DNA from 3 places in the Peribacillus sp. NPDC096622 genome. Region 3 is predicted to be linked to each of the others. Evidence: riboswitches for the same ligand, from Rfam matches in the RefSeq annotation. Region 3 holds a riboswitch; each other region holds the start of a gene.
The links. A riboswitch is a leader RNA that binds a small molecule or an ion and turns the genes downstream of it on or off. The one in region 3 is predicted to bind preQ1.

Region 1 (5,097 bases), on a different contig from region 3:
TTCAACTTAAAGGGGATCAAATATATCACTTATTACTCCGACCAATTCAGTGTATTTAAGAACTTATACACATCTTCATACACCTGTTCACGTTCCTTGCCCAATGTGATAATATGGCCCGATTTTTCATACCATATCAAGTGTTTATGCTGCGTATCGACTTCATTGAAAATCGCTGTAGCACTCTCCGTATAGTCGGGATCATCCAAACGCCCTTGCAGAACAAGAGTTGGTGATGTGATTAAATCTAAATTTTCACCTGTCTCATTTATAATGTTCAACACATCTTTTAGTTGAGGCATAGGCTCTTCTTCAAGCAGCTTCACTTCTGCAGCAATTTGATCTGCATCTTTGCCCTCAAACTTCTTATAAGCCTGTGCATAATTGAGCAAGCGGTTCTTTTGCCGATCGATACTTTTTCCTTGCGTCGGAGCACACATTGAAACTACACCTTTTACAGGCAATTCAATTCCCACTTTTAATGAGAAAACTCCTCCTAAAGAAATTCCTACAACTGCAATTTCCTTATAACCTTCTTCTTTAAGGAAATTATAGCCATTAACTACATCTTCCCACCATTCCTTTGGACCTGTTTTAGCAAGTTCCTCTGCTGATACTCCGTGCCCTCTATAAAGAGGTCCGTGGCAAGTATAGTCGAGATCATTCAAGTATTTCCCTAATTTCTTCATATCTCCTGTACTTCCGGTAAACCCGTGAAGCAGAAGAACTGCTCTCTTTCCACCTATAAATGTGAATGACTCAGGTGCTTTCACTTTCATCTATCTAGGACCTTCTTTCTTTGCTCTTGATGATAAATAGAATCTAAATGATTTTCGAAAAAAAATCAATTAATACCCCTTGAGTAGGGATTCTTCTATCCTATTCCGAATTTTCATTAAAACAATTAAATCATGTATATAGTATACTTACCACACTCTTCACAACTCATCCGTTCCGAAGCACATTTTACTATGATTAAATTAATTTAGCAATCGTCATTTAACCATTTTTTTAAAGAAAAGTAAAATGCACCTTGTGATACGATGTACAACGTATTACACTTTAAAAATGAAAAGGAGGAGATTTTATTTGGATAAAGAATTAATGAAGGGAAGCATTGACCTCCTTTTGCTCTCACTTCTTTCACAAAAAAACCTATACGGCTATGAAATCACGAAGATCTTGAAGCAAATGAGCATGGGCAAATATGAAATAGGCGAAGGCACCCTCTACCCCGCCCTTAAACGATTAGAAAGTAAAGAATTCATAAAAGGCCATTGGAAAGAGTCCGAATCAGGCCGCAGGAAATATTATCATGTCACCGAAAATGGCCAAACCGAACTTGAGCGGAAACGCGAATGCTTTTTCTTCCTGGAAAAGTTAGTTCGGAAAAGCGCAGAGCAATTCTAAACCAAATAAAAAAGCTTCCTGCACCCATTAATGGAACGGCGCAGGAAGCTTTTTTGCTGTTTTACTCGTAAAAGCGTGCTGCACACTTAATTTCGCACTGTTTAAACGTAAAATTCGTACTGCAATCATGATTTCGACACTGTTTACTCGTGAGTTTTACACTTTCACTCGTGAATTTGGGCTGTTTACTCGTGAGTTTTGCACTTTTACTCGTGAATTTGCACCGTTTACTCGTGAGTTTTGCACTTTTACTCGTGAATTCGTACGGCACTCATGAATTCGCGCTACACTCGTTAATTCGCAGGTTAACAAGTGAATTACTTCAATCAAGCAAAAAAAGGACCTAATTTGGTCCTTTTTTGTCTATTCCTTTATGCTTGCGATAATTGGCGCAGGAGAGCTTCATGCATTCCCCTTGAACATGCGGGCCATATTTTTCACGAAAGGCCTCGAGGCAATAGCATTTATCTTCTTCTTTTTTGGTTCCATCCATCGAGTGCATCCCTCCTGGCATTTAACTGGAGACTAAACGTTTCTCCAGTTCTACGTTGATTCTTCCCAACAATACGGCACCAATGGACTGAATGATAGTTTTAACGATGATTTGGCCGATGACCGCAGCGGGTACTGCTTCCCATGGCAATATATTGGCACCCAGAGGACTTAGGCCAACCACGACAAATATCACCGAATCGAAAAATCCTCCAACGATCCCGCTGTAAAACACCCTCCAACTCATAGGGAGCTTTAAACGGGTATAAATTTCCGTATCCGCTGTTTCTGCGACCACGAAGGATAATGCGGAAGCAAACACAATCAGTAACGTATCCCCTAATAAAAATGATACACATGCAGATAAAATAAGTGCAGTGACGATGCATATATAGGTCTTCGCGCGGCCGAATTTATTCTGGACCAGATCTCGGAAGATGAAGGTTCCCCCGATGAGCAGTGTACCCATCGGGATGATGAACATGCCAAAATGTAATGGCGCAAAAGCTGCTGTAACCACATTCGCCGTGATGATGGATACTAAATACAATAAAATTCTTAACATTTCTTAATTCTCCTTATACAGAAAAAACAGCACCCTAAGAAAGAGCCCTGTTCTCCTTAGTTTTTTTGAGAGGGTAGCTAGAACCTCTTCCGCCCGGGCGGATTATCATTTTCCTTATTCATCGTAGCTTGAAAGCGATTGGAAATCAAGAAGTTTCCATACCGTCGATTTTAGTATGTATGCGCGGATACCTATTGATTTAGCCATTTACTTCAATGGCCCTGTCCCCCCTTTTGCCGATTTCTGTCGCATAAAACTGCTTGACCGGCTGTATATGAAAGCCGAAAATCAAAGATAGAGTCATGTACCTTATTTGGCGAGGGGGAAAAAGAATGATGAAAAAAACTACATTTGTCTATCCTATTTATATCGCAACCACACCAGGGAAGCTTTGGGAAGCCTTGACGAGTGGTGAAGTCACGAAGAAATACCACTTCGGATTGCAAGTACAGTCTGACTGGCAGGAAGGGTCAGCCGTTAAATATTTGCTGGAAGATGGGCGGATTACTGATCATGGGAATGTACTTAAATGCGAGCCGCTGCACCTCCTCTCGTTTACATGGATCATGGCAGGAGACGAAACACCTCGCGAGCAGCCTACACGGGTCACTTTTGAATTACAGAAAATGGACGATTCAACTGTGAAGTTAACGCTTAGGCATGAGGAGCTTTTGGAGACAGATTTCGTAAACGATGACAATACCTTTGAAGGCTTGAATAATGGATGGCCAGCCATTCTAAGTAACTTGAAGAGCTTGTTTGAAACGGGACGGACCCTGCCGCCCATATCAGTAGACTGGGATAATTAAACGGAAACTATAAAAAACACATTGAAAGAGAGTTGAGTTAGTATGGATACCCAAATAATCACGAAATTCAAGATCGTCAAGCCAACGAGTGAAGTGTTTGAAGCCATTGTGAATCCTGAAAAAATCGGGAATTTCTGGTTCTCATCGAGTTCGGAAAGATGGGAACAAGGCCGGACGCCAACATTGAGATATAACGAATACGATGCTGAAGTGGTCATTCATGTATTGGAAGTAGAGGAAAATAGGAAAATCGTGTTTACGTGGGGCGGAAATGATCAAGAAACGGTCGTTACAATTACACTAAAAGAGTTGGATAAAACGAGTACAATCATTGAAGTAAACGAATCTGGATTGAGTGAAGACGACCCTGAAATAATTAACAAAATGATCGGACAAAAAGAAGGTTGGGTATATACATTAACCTGTTTAAAGGGTTATTTAGAAAATGGTGTTACTACTTTGAGAGCATCATTAGTTTTTTAATTATTAAAGGGTGCTGGTTCGGATTTTGTGTCCTTTTGATAAGGCACCCGTTAATCAATCGCCTTCTAGATGCCGATTGTCTATAAAAATCAACTAAATTTTTATACTGGAGGAGACTTAGATCTTTCGATGAATCTTTGACATGAAATTCAATCGGAAATCACTTTTAGATATATGCCCTTCGAAGCTTTTTTATAGGCTTCAATTCCCATTTTCTTGACTTTTTCAGATAAACTGGATGCTCTTACTGATTGGGTTCCTTGAATGACGGAAGGATCCATCAGGCGCATTTTATTTTTAAGATGTATATCGTATTCCATTTGATCTTCTTTCACCTTTACGTTACCATGGATCCGTTTTACCAGGTTTTGCACTTCATGGTCTTCAGTGGAGCTTAACAAGGACATGACTTCTTCATCTGTACCGAGTAGGTCATCAAGGCTGATCAGTTTTTTAGTTAAAGCCAATTTTAAGGTCTTTGCCAAGACATCATAGCCATATATATTTAGTGGATTCATGAAAAAATCAATAACTTCGCTGTAATACGTTTTCACAAACCATTCCGCCGATTCAATATTATCCAGATACATCCTTCCATTTATATTAATTACATGGTTTAGAAATTCATGAACGGATTCCAGTGTGATATGTCCATATTGATACATATCCCTGAGAGTATAATCTACCCGATCAGCACATAACTCAGGTGCTGGCTGTTCAAGCAATTCCCATTTTGATTGAAAAATGACGTTACAATCATATCCATATTCCTTCAGTATAAATGGGATTTCGGATTCCATAATGACTTGATCATATATCTTTTCATGATAATCTTCATCCTTACAATCCAGAACGAAATCAATAACATGTGAAAATGCAGTGTGGGATATGTCATGCAGCAAGCCAGCGATTTGTTCCTCTAATGAACCCCCAAGCGCTTTTATTAAAAGCATCACACCAATTGAATGGTCAAATCGTGTGACATCCCACTTCTCATTAACTAAATAACTTGCCCCGCCTTGATGTATCCCCTTCAACCTTTGGACAGGTTTGCTTACTATCAGCTCTTCAAGAACTCCCTCTACAATGTGTTTCCCATAGATACTATCCAAAACTATCAATAACTGCCGGCTCCCCCCATTAGTTTACTCATTACAGGTAGGTAATTTCACTGATTTTCTTTTGTAAAAATTATTTCCCCCTTTTCATTTTCCTCATATTGCTTTTTTGCCAATTTTTTTATTTCCTCTTCATCATTCAAATCGATATCACCTGGATTGACCTCATCAATGCCCTCTATGATTATCATTTCATTTATTATTACCTGATCTCGTGGAT
Region 2 (5,097 bases), on a different contig from region 3:
TTTATAGTTTGGTGAAAACGGATTTTTCCGTTTTAAATAATTTAATCGATGATATCATCATGTCGGAAAATGACCCTCCTGTAAAAATGGAAAAGATTTTATTGTGCTTCCTGGAGTTCGGTTTAACCCAACAGAATCATTATTCCATCATGTTCTTATCGAAGGAAAAAGAAATTCAGCAGTTACTTCAATTCGATTCTAATAAAACATACGAAAAGCTAATCCAGTCCCTGACGGACCTAACTGACAACAAACTGAATCCTGCATCCATTTGGTCGATTTTTCTTTCTCTTCACGGATTCATAACTTTTTATATTAATTCTGAACTATCTTATCAAGATGTAAAAGGTTTAGCTTATTTTCATGTAAAAAATATCACCAAGAATATCATATAATTTTTTAAATATTATTGACCAATGGCCAATTAAACTTTGGAGGTTTTAAAATGGTGAAGAAATTCCTTCATATTGAAGGACTTATGGCACTTTTAGCGGTGCTTTACATCTATTCGTTATATGAATTCAGCTGGTGGATTTTCCTTTTGTTGATTTTATCTCCTGATGTTTCCATGCTGGCCTATCTGATCAATGATCGGATTGGAGCAAAGGTTTATAACTTATTCCATACTTATTTCCTGTCCATCTTCATGATTTTGTTAGCCATTTTTCTAAAGTTGGATGCAATGATGATGATTGGTTTAATATGGACCGCGCATATAGGAATGGACCGCTTATTTGGATATGGCCTTAAATACACATCATCCTTCAAAGCTACACACATGCAAAGGTTGTAATAAACTTAAAAGGCAGTGTGATTTAAACATCACACTGCCTTTACTTTACACGCCCCGCTTGTTACCCCATACATAGGTATGCAGCTGGGGCAGGACTTTCACATCATTCAATTCATCATCTGCTATCACTTTATCAATTAACTCTTCGTACTTCTTCAATAGGCCGCTGATCAGTTGACGATCATCCGCCGTCCTGCTGTCGTCATTGCCGACCTGCAGATAAAAAGGAATATCCGGGTAACGCCCATGTACATGTTTGGCATATTGATAGTCTTCCTCGTTAAAGACGACAATCTTCAATGAGACATGGTATTCAGGATTTCGATCGCCAAGGTTCGAGATGATTTGGTCAAGCACCGTAAAGTCCGTGTTCATTCCAGAGCTCGGCGGCTTAGGTGAAATAGTCAGTTCATCAATATCAAGAAGCCAATCCTGCCATCGGCTCCCTTGTGTTTCGACACCTATTTTCATTTTATTTTCATGTAAGATCGCTATCAAGCCGTTTAGGTTTTTCAGCAGAGCCGGGTTTCCGCCCGATATCGTCACGAAGGAAAAACCGGAACCCCCAATTCGCTTCAGCTCATCCCATATTTCTTCGGCAGTCATCTGGACGGTATCTTCCTTACCGGTGCCATCCCAAGTAAATGCGGAATCACACCAGGAACACGAATAATCGCAGCCGGCCGTCCGAACGAACATCGTTTTTTGACCAATGACCATTCCCTCTCCTTGGATGGTCGGACCGAAGATTTCCATAACCGGGAGTTTACTCACTTTCCATCCACTCCCGTCTGGCTTCGGCATAGCTTGTCGGCGTTTCGTACAGTCGAACGAATTCGACTCTAGCACCCTCATATTCTTTTAATGAAAGGGCTTCGGCCATTTTTTCATAAATCCAGACAACCATATTTTCAGCTGTTGTATTCATGAGCGGCAGGGTTTCATTCAAATAACGGTGATCCAGGTGAATTTCGATTTCATTTTTCCATATATCCTTGATGTCCCCAAAATCTATCATCAACCCGCGTGAATCTGTATACCCGCTCAATCCGAAAATGACCTTATACGTGTGGCCATGGAGGTTCTTGCATTTCCCTTCATAGTCATGCAGATGGTGCGCCGCGTCAAAGGTGAATTCCTTACTCACGAGGACCCTCTTGTTTGTATACTTCAATTGGCTGCGCTGAATATCTTCATCTATTTTTTGGAGTTTATCCACTATCGTAAAACCGTACATCATGAAAGCACCTTCCGTCTGCTTTCATAGTCATCCAGTCCTTTTTTCCGCAGATTACAAGCCGGACAATCTCCACAGCCATCGGAGATGATTCCGTTATAGCAAGTCAGGGTCTTTTCGCGGACAAAGTCGAACGCGCCAAGCTGGTCAGCAAGCTCCCATGTTTCCTCTTTATTAAGCCACATTAGCGGCGTATCAATCACGAATGACTGGTCCATGGACAAGTTCAAGGTCACATTCAACGATTTAATGAATACATCGCGGCAGTCTGGATATCCGCTGAAATCCGTTTCACAGACACCGGTGACAATATGTTTAGCGCCAATCTGACTCGCCAGCACTCCGGCAAACGAAAGGAACAGCAAATTCCTCCCTGGTACGAACGTCGACGGCAGCTCCCCTTCTTCTCCGTCCGCCACTGCGATATCACTTCTCGTCAATGCATTCGGTGCCAGTTGGTTCAGCAGCGACATGTCAAGGATATGATGGTTCACGCCCAATTCCTTTGCAATGTTTTGAGCGCATTCGATTTCCAAGCTATGCCGCTGATTATAATCGAACGTCACCGCTTCCACTTCCTCAAATCTCTCCAATGCCCAGAACAGGCACGTCGTACTGTCCTGACCTCCGCTAAACACAACCACTGCCTTTTCTTTCTTCTTCATTTCTATAAAACTCCTTTTTACGGAAAAAAACAGCACCCTAAGAATAGAGCACTGTTTCTCCTTAGTTTTTTTGAGAGGGTAGCTAGAACCTCTTCCGCCTTAACGCGGAATATTATATTTTTCCAAGTCAATAGTAACTTGAAAATGATTAGAAATCAAGATGTTTATATAAAGTGAACATTAGACCTGATGGAAAATTTGGTTAACTTTTCATTGCTTAAAAATACCATTGAATATCCGATAAAAAAGAGTGAATAAAATATCGATAAAGGGGTCCATTAATTTGAAAAGCATTAAAGCAAAGGTATTGGTGGCATTTTCACTCATCATATCCTTATGTGTCATCTTAGGAGCATTCAACATTTATAGCAGCAACAAGTCACTGGTTTATTCCCAGGGTATCATCGAAAGGGAACTTCCGCTTCTTATCCAAGACGAAAAGCTGCTATATAATCTAGCACAAAGAACCGCATTCGCCCGAGCCTATATTTTATATGGCGACGAGAGTTATAAAGAAAGGTTCTTACAATATACTGAAGAAAGCCAGGTCATCCAGGAGGAACTCCTAGCCTTAAGCGATTCTGATAAAGCAAAGGGATTGATCGAGAAAAGCGTGGATTGGAGGACGATGATTGTAGAGCGGGTATTTACGCAATATGAAAAAGGAAATGAAGAACGCGCTAAAGAAATACTCAAAAATGAAGTGGCGCCAATCAGCAATGAAGTAATGGAGGGTTTCAAGGAGCTTGCTTCAAAACGCGAGGAATTGATTGTCGCTTCAGGTGAAACCGTAATCGAAAGCGGGAAATCGGTCAAGACGACAAGTATCATCATGTCCATTGCGGCTGTCCTTATCGGCCTTGTGCTGGCGCTTGTTACTGCTAACCTCATTACCACCCCTCTCCTTAAAATCAGGGACAGGATGAAAATGGTGGCTGACGGAGAACTGAATCATGAGCCCCTGGAGCAAAAGTCATATGATGAACTGGGCGAATTAACGGTCTCCGCCAACCAAATGCAGCAAAACCTTCGTGATACGATTGAAAAAATGCTCGTTGTTTCGCAATCCGTTTCCAACCAAAGCGAGGAGCTGACTCAATCAGCAAATGAAGTGCGGCAGGGCAGCAAGCAAATAGCGACTACAATGTATGAACTTTCCGAAGGTTCGGAGTCACAAGCCAACCGGGCAGCTGAAATGGTTCGCATGATGGATGATTTCACCGGCAGGATCGATTTGGCCCACCTAGAAGGAGTGGATGTAGCTAAAAGTTCAACCGAAATCCTTTCCTTGACCAAGGAGGGCACCGCTTTAATGCGCAGTTCGGTCCAACAGATGCAAAGTATTGATGTGATTGTCAAAAGTGCCGTAGAGCAAGTGAAAGGGCTCGATTCTCAATCACAGCAAATTTCGCAGCTTGTGCAGGTCATCAAGGATATATCCAATCAAACCAATCTATTGGCGCTGAATGCAGCCATAGAAGCCGCTCGTGCTGGTGAACATGGCAAGGGCTTTGCCGTCGTCGCCGATGAAGTGCGGAAACTCGCTGAAGAGGTCACACACTCCGTCGGGGATATCACCAATATTGTCTCCGCCATTCAAACGCGTTCAAAAACAGTCGTCCACTCCCTGGAAGATGGTTATACACAAGTTGATGAAGGCACGAAACAGATCACGCTCACTGGCCGAACCTTTGAAACAATCAATCACTCTGTCGGGAATGTAGAAATGAAAATACAGCAAATTACAGAAGAATTGAACTATATCTTCACAAATAGTAAAAAAATCAATCAGGCTATCGAAGATATCGCAGCCGTTTCTGAAGAGTCTGCGGCAGGAATCGAACAAGTCTCCGCCTCCGCCCAGCAATCCAGCTCTTCGATGGATGAAATCACGAATCATGCCAGTGAACTTGCATCTTCGGCGGAATTGCTGACTGAACAGGTTAAGAAGTTCCAATTATGACATTAGCAATTTCCCGATACGTGAATGCGGGAAATTGCTTTTTTTCTCCTAAAGGGTTGTTTCATTTTCGTATATTCGGGTAATAAATAACTATACACAATAATGAAGCATTAAAAAGAAAATCTATTAAAAGCGGCTGGAATTGATAATTTTCCTTTGTTTTCAGAATATTTAGTGTATAATGAATATAATTAAAGGAATATTTTAACTAAAGTAATGAATACTTCCAATACCAACAAATCCTTACCTTTCCTTTCAACACCATGCATGGGCCCATATGCTCAGTAAATATCGATTGCATGCATTCTCTCGAATCAAACCATTCACAACTTTATTCACACAAGAACATAATTTTCACTCCAAATTTGTAAAAAAAGGTTAAAATCAACCAATGATATGTTACTATTAAACTAAGACCTTTTAACCCCATAAGGAGGAA
Region 3 (5,097 bases):
TTTCAAGGAGGCCCCTAAACGCTCATACTTAAAAGAACTCGTGATATAATGCCTGAATTGCCGTCTCTTCGTTGTGCCCTTTCACACCGAACATCATGCTTACCTCCGAAGAGCCTTGGTTGATCATCTCAATATTCACCTTTGCTTCGGCCAAGGCTTTTGACGCTCTTGCCGTTGTACCGACATTATGGCGCATTCCTTCCCCTACAACCATGATCAAGGCAAGATCATGCTCCACATTCACTTCATCGGCATGAAGCTCTTTCTTGATTCGGGAAATGATTTTCTTCTCGGCATCCCCTTTCATCTGGTCTTGCCTTAGAATAAGCGTCACATCATCGATGCCTGATGGAATATGCTCATATGAAACTCCATAATCTTCGAGGATGTGCAGCAGTTTCCGGCCAAAACCAACTTCCCGGTTCATCAAATATTTGCTAATGTAAATACTGCAAAATCCTTTATCACTTGCAATCCCAATAACCGGCCCGTTCGTATTATCCCGTGTATTCACAATGCGAGTCCCTTGTGCCGCCGGATTGTTCGTATTCTGGATATGGACAGGTATTCCCGCACGGAATGCAGGAATCAGCGCCTCATCATGAAATACCGAGAAACCTGCATAAGAAAGCTCACGCATCTCACGATAGGTTAGTTCCCGGATTCCCTTCGGATTGGAAACCACATTTGGATTCACCGCATAAACGGCATCCACGTCCGTAAAGTTCTCATACAAATCAGCTTTGACCCCATTCGCAAGAATCGAACCCGTAATATCGGAACCGCTTCTCGAGAAGGTTAACACATCACCATCTAACGTATATCCGAAGAACCCTGGGAATACAACGATTCCCGGCTCATCTCGCAGAGCATATAACCGATCATAAGACTCTGGCAGCACCTTGGTAAATCCACCTTCATCCGTTACGATCAAGCCGGCCTTCTTTGGATTTATATACTGTGCCTCTACTCCAAGGCTTTGGAAATAACCTGCGACCAGCTTCGCATTATTATCCTCGCCACTGGCCTTCAAGGCATCCACATAGCGCTTCGGGTTAGTTTGGTCTGCATGCAGCAGTGCCATTAAATTTTCATGAATCCCTGTGATGACACTCTCGGATATATCCAACTCTTCAGCAATGCTCGCATAGCGGGATACGACATCTTCTATCAAATGCTCACCGTTATCCCCGCGCAGCTGCTGTTCCGCAGCTTCAATCAATAAATCCGTCACCTTTATATCATCGGAATTGCGTTTTCCCGGAGCCGAAACGACCACAATCTTCCTCTCCGGATCAGAAACAACAATTTCGAATACCTTCCTCAACTGTTCACCTGACGCAAGTGAACTTCCACCAAACTTTGCAACTTTCATCTCGACATCCCCTATTTTCGTAAATATTCTGTCAAAATTAACTCTCCCTATTATTACGCTTTTTCTCGAAACAATCAAGTGAAAATTCCATTATAGGAGGACATTTGTCTTTTTAAAAAAGACAAAACAACAGAACCACTGATCGAGATTAGCTAAAAATTAAAAAAAGACAACGGGCATATGCCGATTGTCTCTCCCATTCTTTAGCGATTATCCACGGTTTCCGGGTATAAGTCATGATTCATCAAGCGGTAATTCGCCATTTCCTCATACTTCGTACCTGGTTTCCCATAATTCGTGTAAGGGTCGATGGAAATTCCGCCCCTAGGTGTAAACTTGCCCCAGACTTCAATATATTTAGGATCCATCAATTCGATTAAATCATTCATGATGATGTTCATGCAATCTTCATGGAAATCACCATGATTGCGGAAGCTGAATAAATAAAGTTTCAAAGACTTGCTTTCCACCATTTTCACACTGGGAATATAGCTGATGTAAATGGTAGCAAAGTCCGGCTGGCCCGTGATCGGACATAAGCTAGTGAATTCCGGGCAATTGAATTTGACGAAGTAATCCCGGTTCGGATGCTTGTTATCGAATGACTCAAGGATTTCAGGAGCATAATCGAATGTATATTTTGTTCCTTGATTCCCAAGCAGTGTAATATCTTTTTTTAATTCTTCTTCTTTTCTTCCAGACATGAAAAGTCCTCCTAATCCCACGTTTCAGGGAGATTCATAAAATGGGCCTCTATATAACAAAAACCATATCTCCTCAAAGATATGGTTGATTCGCGAAAAATATCAAAGCCATAGTTTTTTTAAGAGGGTGATGCTATGAACCTCTCCCGTTTATCGGGAAATATTTTAAAATTGTCATAGTTAATATAGAAAAAAAAATCTAATCTGTCAATCATACATTTTAAATTTGGTTTGATTCCTGAAGGCATTCAGCTTAAAATGTAGAAGAAGTTTATCCTACATGAAGGAAGAGATTAAGTCAATGTGGATTTTTGCAGCACTCATCACGAGTTTATGTTTCGGAATCAATAACAGCATTTTTAAATGGAGCAGCGGAAAAGGCTATTCCAAGATACATATCCAATTTTTCTTTTATTTTTCAGCTTTTATTTTGTCCATTTTTTATGGAGTATTCACGGAAGGTTTGCAGCTGAACTGGCTATCCATCATGCTTGGGGCAGCTATTGGGGTACTGAACGCTAATGGTAACATCCAGATGGCAAGCGCCTTTGAAAAAGGGCCGGCAAGCTTGACATCTCCATTAATCGCAGCGAATGCAATATTCCCCATTCTCTGTGCAGCTTTAATTTTCCACGAACATATTTCTTCCTTGCAGTGGAGTGGAATCGTCTGCATGTTTATCGCTACATTAGTCATCCAATATACACCTAACGCAAAAGGTAATCATCAATATGTCCCTTGGATGATGCACACATTACTCTCCATCTTATCTTTTGGTGTGCTCGGCATTCTTATGACGACATCAACACGTCTTCATTTAAACTCCCTTGATATCCTTGTATCAATGTATGGAGGCGGAATGCTTTATCTTCTTTCGGCTCTAGCCTTTAAAAAAGAAAAAATAAAGCTAACGGAAGTCAAAATCGGTTCCTTAGTAGGGTTTTTAAGCATGATAGGCTATGGATGTTATTTCTTTGCGTTGAACACCGGGATCGCAAGCATCATTTTCCCTGTCGTCAGCCTGAACTGTTTGGTTGTCGTATTCGCTGGATGTTATATATTCAAGGAAAAACTAAAAACCTATCAAATTGCCGGTGTCCTTGCAGCATTAATCGGTATTATTTTAACTAAAATATGAATATAGTTCGTTTAATAAAACAACCTGGCTGTCAGTATACAAGCCAGGTCGTTTTTTGTTTAACCGGAAAATAGGGTAGGTCAAAAAAAAAGTGTTGACACCTCCCTGAAAATATCAGATAATTTTGAATATTAATTCTTTCAAATTTTACTGCTTTTGAAATGTTTGATTATCCTTCTGCCATGGGTATAAAAGAAATAGGTACAACCCCTCATTTAATTCTGAATTAGGAAAGGAAAGATGCATAATGGTAAAAGTTACAGTAACAGTTGATTTCCAAGGAAAATCTTATCAAACTAACGTCCTTACTAAACCGGGTACTGATCATGAAGTAATTTTACAACAAGCCCTTCATCAAGTTGAAAAACAATGGAAAGCATAAAAAAGCAGGCATCGTAATAGATACCTGCTTTTTTATTACCTTAAATACTATCCAAAATACTTTTCATATGCACTATTAAAGACCCTCTTGCAGCAATTCCCTCCTACTTAAAAAACATTTTTAATTGTTTTTTTCAAAAGACACTAAAATTAAGATGTCAGTTTGTATACTAGAATTTTTATAATGAAAAAAATATCTAATTGAAATGGGATTATATATTAAAAGACTTATAAAAAAAGACGGTCTTTTTATGGACCGTCTTTTTAATGTTCTTTTAAACTAAATTTCTTATTAATGGCATGGTACGTTCTTGGAGGCTATCGGAAAACAGACTATAAGAAATGACCTTCTTCTTGTACAGTTTAACTACATCCACGCGATCGTTGTAAATAAAAATTAATAACCTAACATCCTTTTTGCCTCTTTTAGTATCAATGACTAATGGAGTCCCACTGTTCTCTGGATGTAAAAACAATTGCTCGTTCCCTGGGAATATATGATTTTTCTTCAAAAATCTAGCGTTATTAAAATAATTAATAACTTGAATTTTTTCTTCACCTTCCAAATGTTTCCCGTCAAAGGTTACGATTGCATTCCCATCAATAATTTCTGAGTGTATTTTAAATTTGCTGATAATCCAATTAACTGCATCTGTTGGAAGACAGGAAACCAATATTTTTAACAAACTTAAGATAATTGTCAAAATCAAAACCGGCAATGTCAATTCATCATCTCCGCTACATTTATAAATTAATTCTTACATGGCTCATTATATCAAAAGGGCTGACAGTTTTTCTTAGAAGATGTGTCCGTTCTATTAACGTTTAGACTTTAGTAGAACATTGCACTTAAATGCACGGGCACGCTTCTAAAGTGAGAATTTCCCGATTATAAATATAATTTCATGAAATGGTTATACTAAACAATATGATTTCAGCCACAACCTACTTAACAAACTTCCATGAATGAAATGGATAGACAAGTATAAGAATTAAAATACAAAAAAACTGGGCGTCATCAAGACGCCCAGCTTTTCCGGAATCGATTATTGATATCCCCAAATCATTGTTAGCATTGTACCGAAAATTGTAACCAATGCAACGAACAATCCGTAATAAACGTTTGTATAAATCGATGCTTTATCTTCAGACTCACCTGCGTGCATGAACATAACTAATTGAAGTGCAGCTTGCATGAAAGCTGTAACAAGAAGGATGATCATAGCCATTTTCAGTGAGAGATCAAACATAATAACTGATAGTGCGACCAAAGTCAGGACTAGTGAAAAGGCAAATCCCATAACTTGGCCCCGTGGGAATAATTCTTTCATATTACATCATTCCTTTCAGGTAGACGAAACTGAAGATGAAGATCCAGACAACGTCTAAGAAATGCCAGTAAAGTGAAAAGATGAAAGCCTTGTTTGTTGTTTCTGGAGTCATACCGCGCTTTTTGATCTGCATGATGATGAAGGTTCCCCAGAATAAACCAAGTGTAA

Region 1: linked by a shared signal. The riboswitch ahead of ACIQYG_RS03070 (VUT family protein) and the one ahead of queF (preQ(1) synthase) in region 3 are both predicted to bind preQ1.
Region 2: linked by a shared signal. The riboswitch ahead of queC (7-cyano-7-deazaguanine synthase QueC) and the one ahead of queF (preQ(1) synthase) in region 3 are both predicted to bind preQ1.

What each region holds. Positions count from the first base shown of each region.
Region 1 covers NZ_JBIWES010000001.1:639,266-644,362, forward strand. Annotated here, with positions in the region: gene ACIQYG_RS03055 (alpha/beta hydrolase) at 33-779, opposite strand; gene ACIQYG_RS03060 (PadR family transcriptional regulator) at 1,090-1,410, shown strand; gene ACIQYG_RS03065 (hypothetical protein) at 1,754-1,903, opposite strand; gene ACIQYG_RS03070 (VUT family protein) at 1,925-2,467, opposite strand; PreQ1 riboswitch class I at 2,518-2,560, opposite strand; gene ACIQYG_RS03075 (SRPBCC family protein) at 2,800-3,276, shown strand; gene ACIQYG_RS03080 (SRPBCC family protein) at 3,319-3,759, shown strand; gene ACIQYG_RS03085 (HD domain-containing protein) at 3,909-4,880, opposite strand; gene ACIQYG_RS03090 (hypothetical protein) at 4,928-5,097, opposite strand, start outside.
Region 2 covers NZ_JBIWES010000001.1:645,053-650,149, forward strand. Annotated here, with positions in the region: gene ACIQYG_RS03095 (TetR/AcrR family transcriptional regulator) at 1-395, shown strand, start outside; gene ACIQYG_RS03100 (DUF4260 domain-containing protein) at 446-793, shown strand; gene queE (7-carboxy-7-deazaguanine synthase QueE) at 839-1,567, opposite strand; gene queD (6-carboxytetrahydropterin synthase QueD) at 1,560-2,030, opposite strand; gene queC (7-cyano-7-deazaguanine synthase QueC) at 2,030-2,695, opposite strand; PreQ1 riboswitch class I at 2,751-2,793, opposite strand; gene ACIQYG_RS03120 (methyl-accepting chemotaxis protein) at 2,979-4,658, shown strand.
Region 3 covers NZ_JBIWES010000006.1:117,597-122,693, reverse strand. Annotated here, with positions in the region: gene ACIQYG_RS13300 (aspartate kinase) at 29-1,375, opposite strand; gene queF (preQ(1) synthase) at 1,579-2,079, opposite strand; PreQ1 riboswitch class I at 2,184-2,229, opposite strand; gene ACIQYG_RS13290 (DMT family transporter) at 2,360-3,217, shown strand; gene ACIQYG_RS13285 (BA3454 family stress response protein) at 3,465-3,599, shown strand; gene ACIQYG_RS13280 (YfmQ family protein) at 3,874-4,323, opposite strand; gene qoxD (cytochrome aa3 quinol oxidase subunit IV) at 4,645-4,929, opposite strand; gene qoxC (cytochrome aa3 quinol oxidase subunit III) at 4,931-5,097, opposite strand, start outside.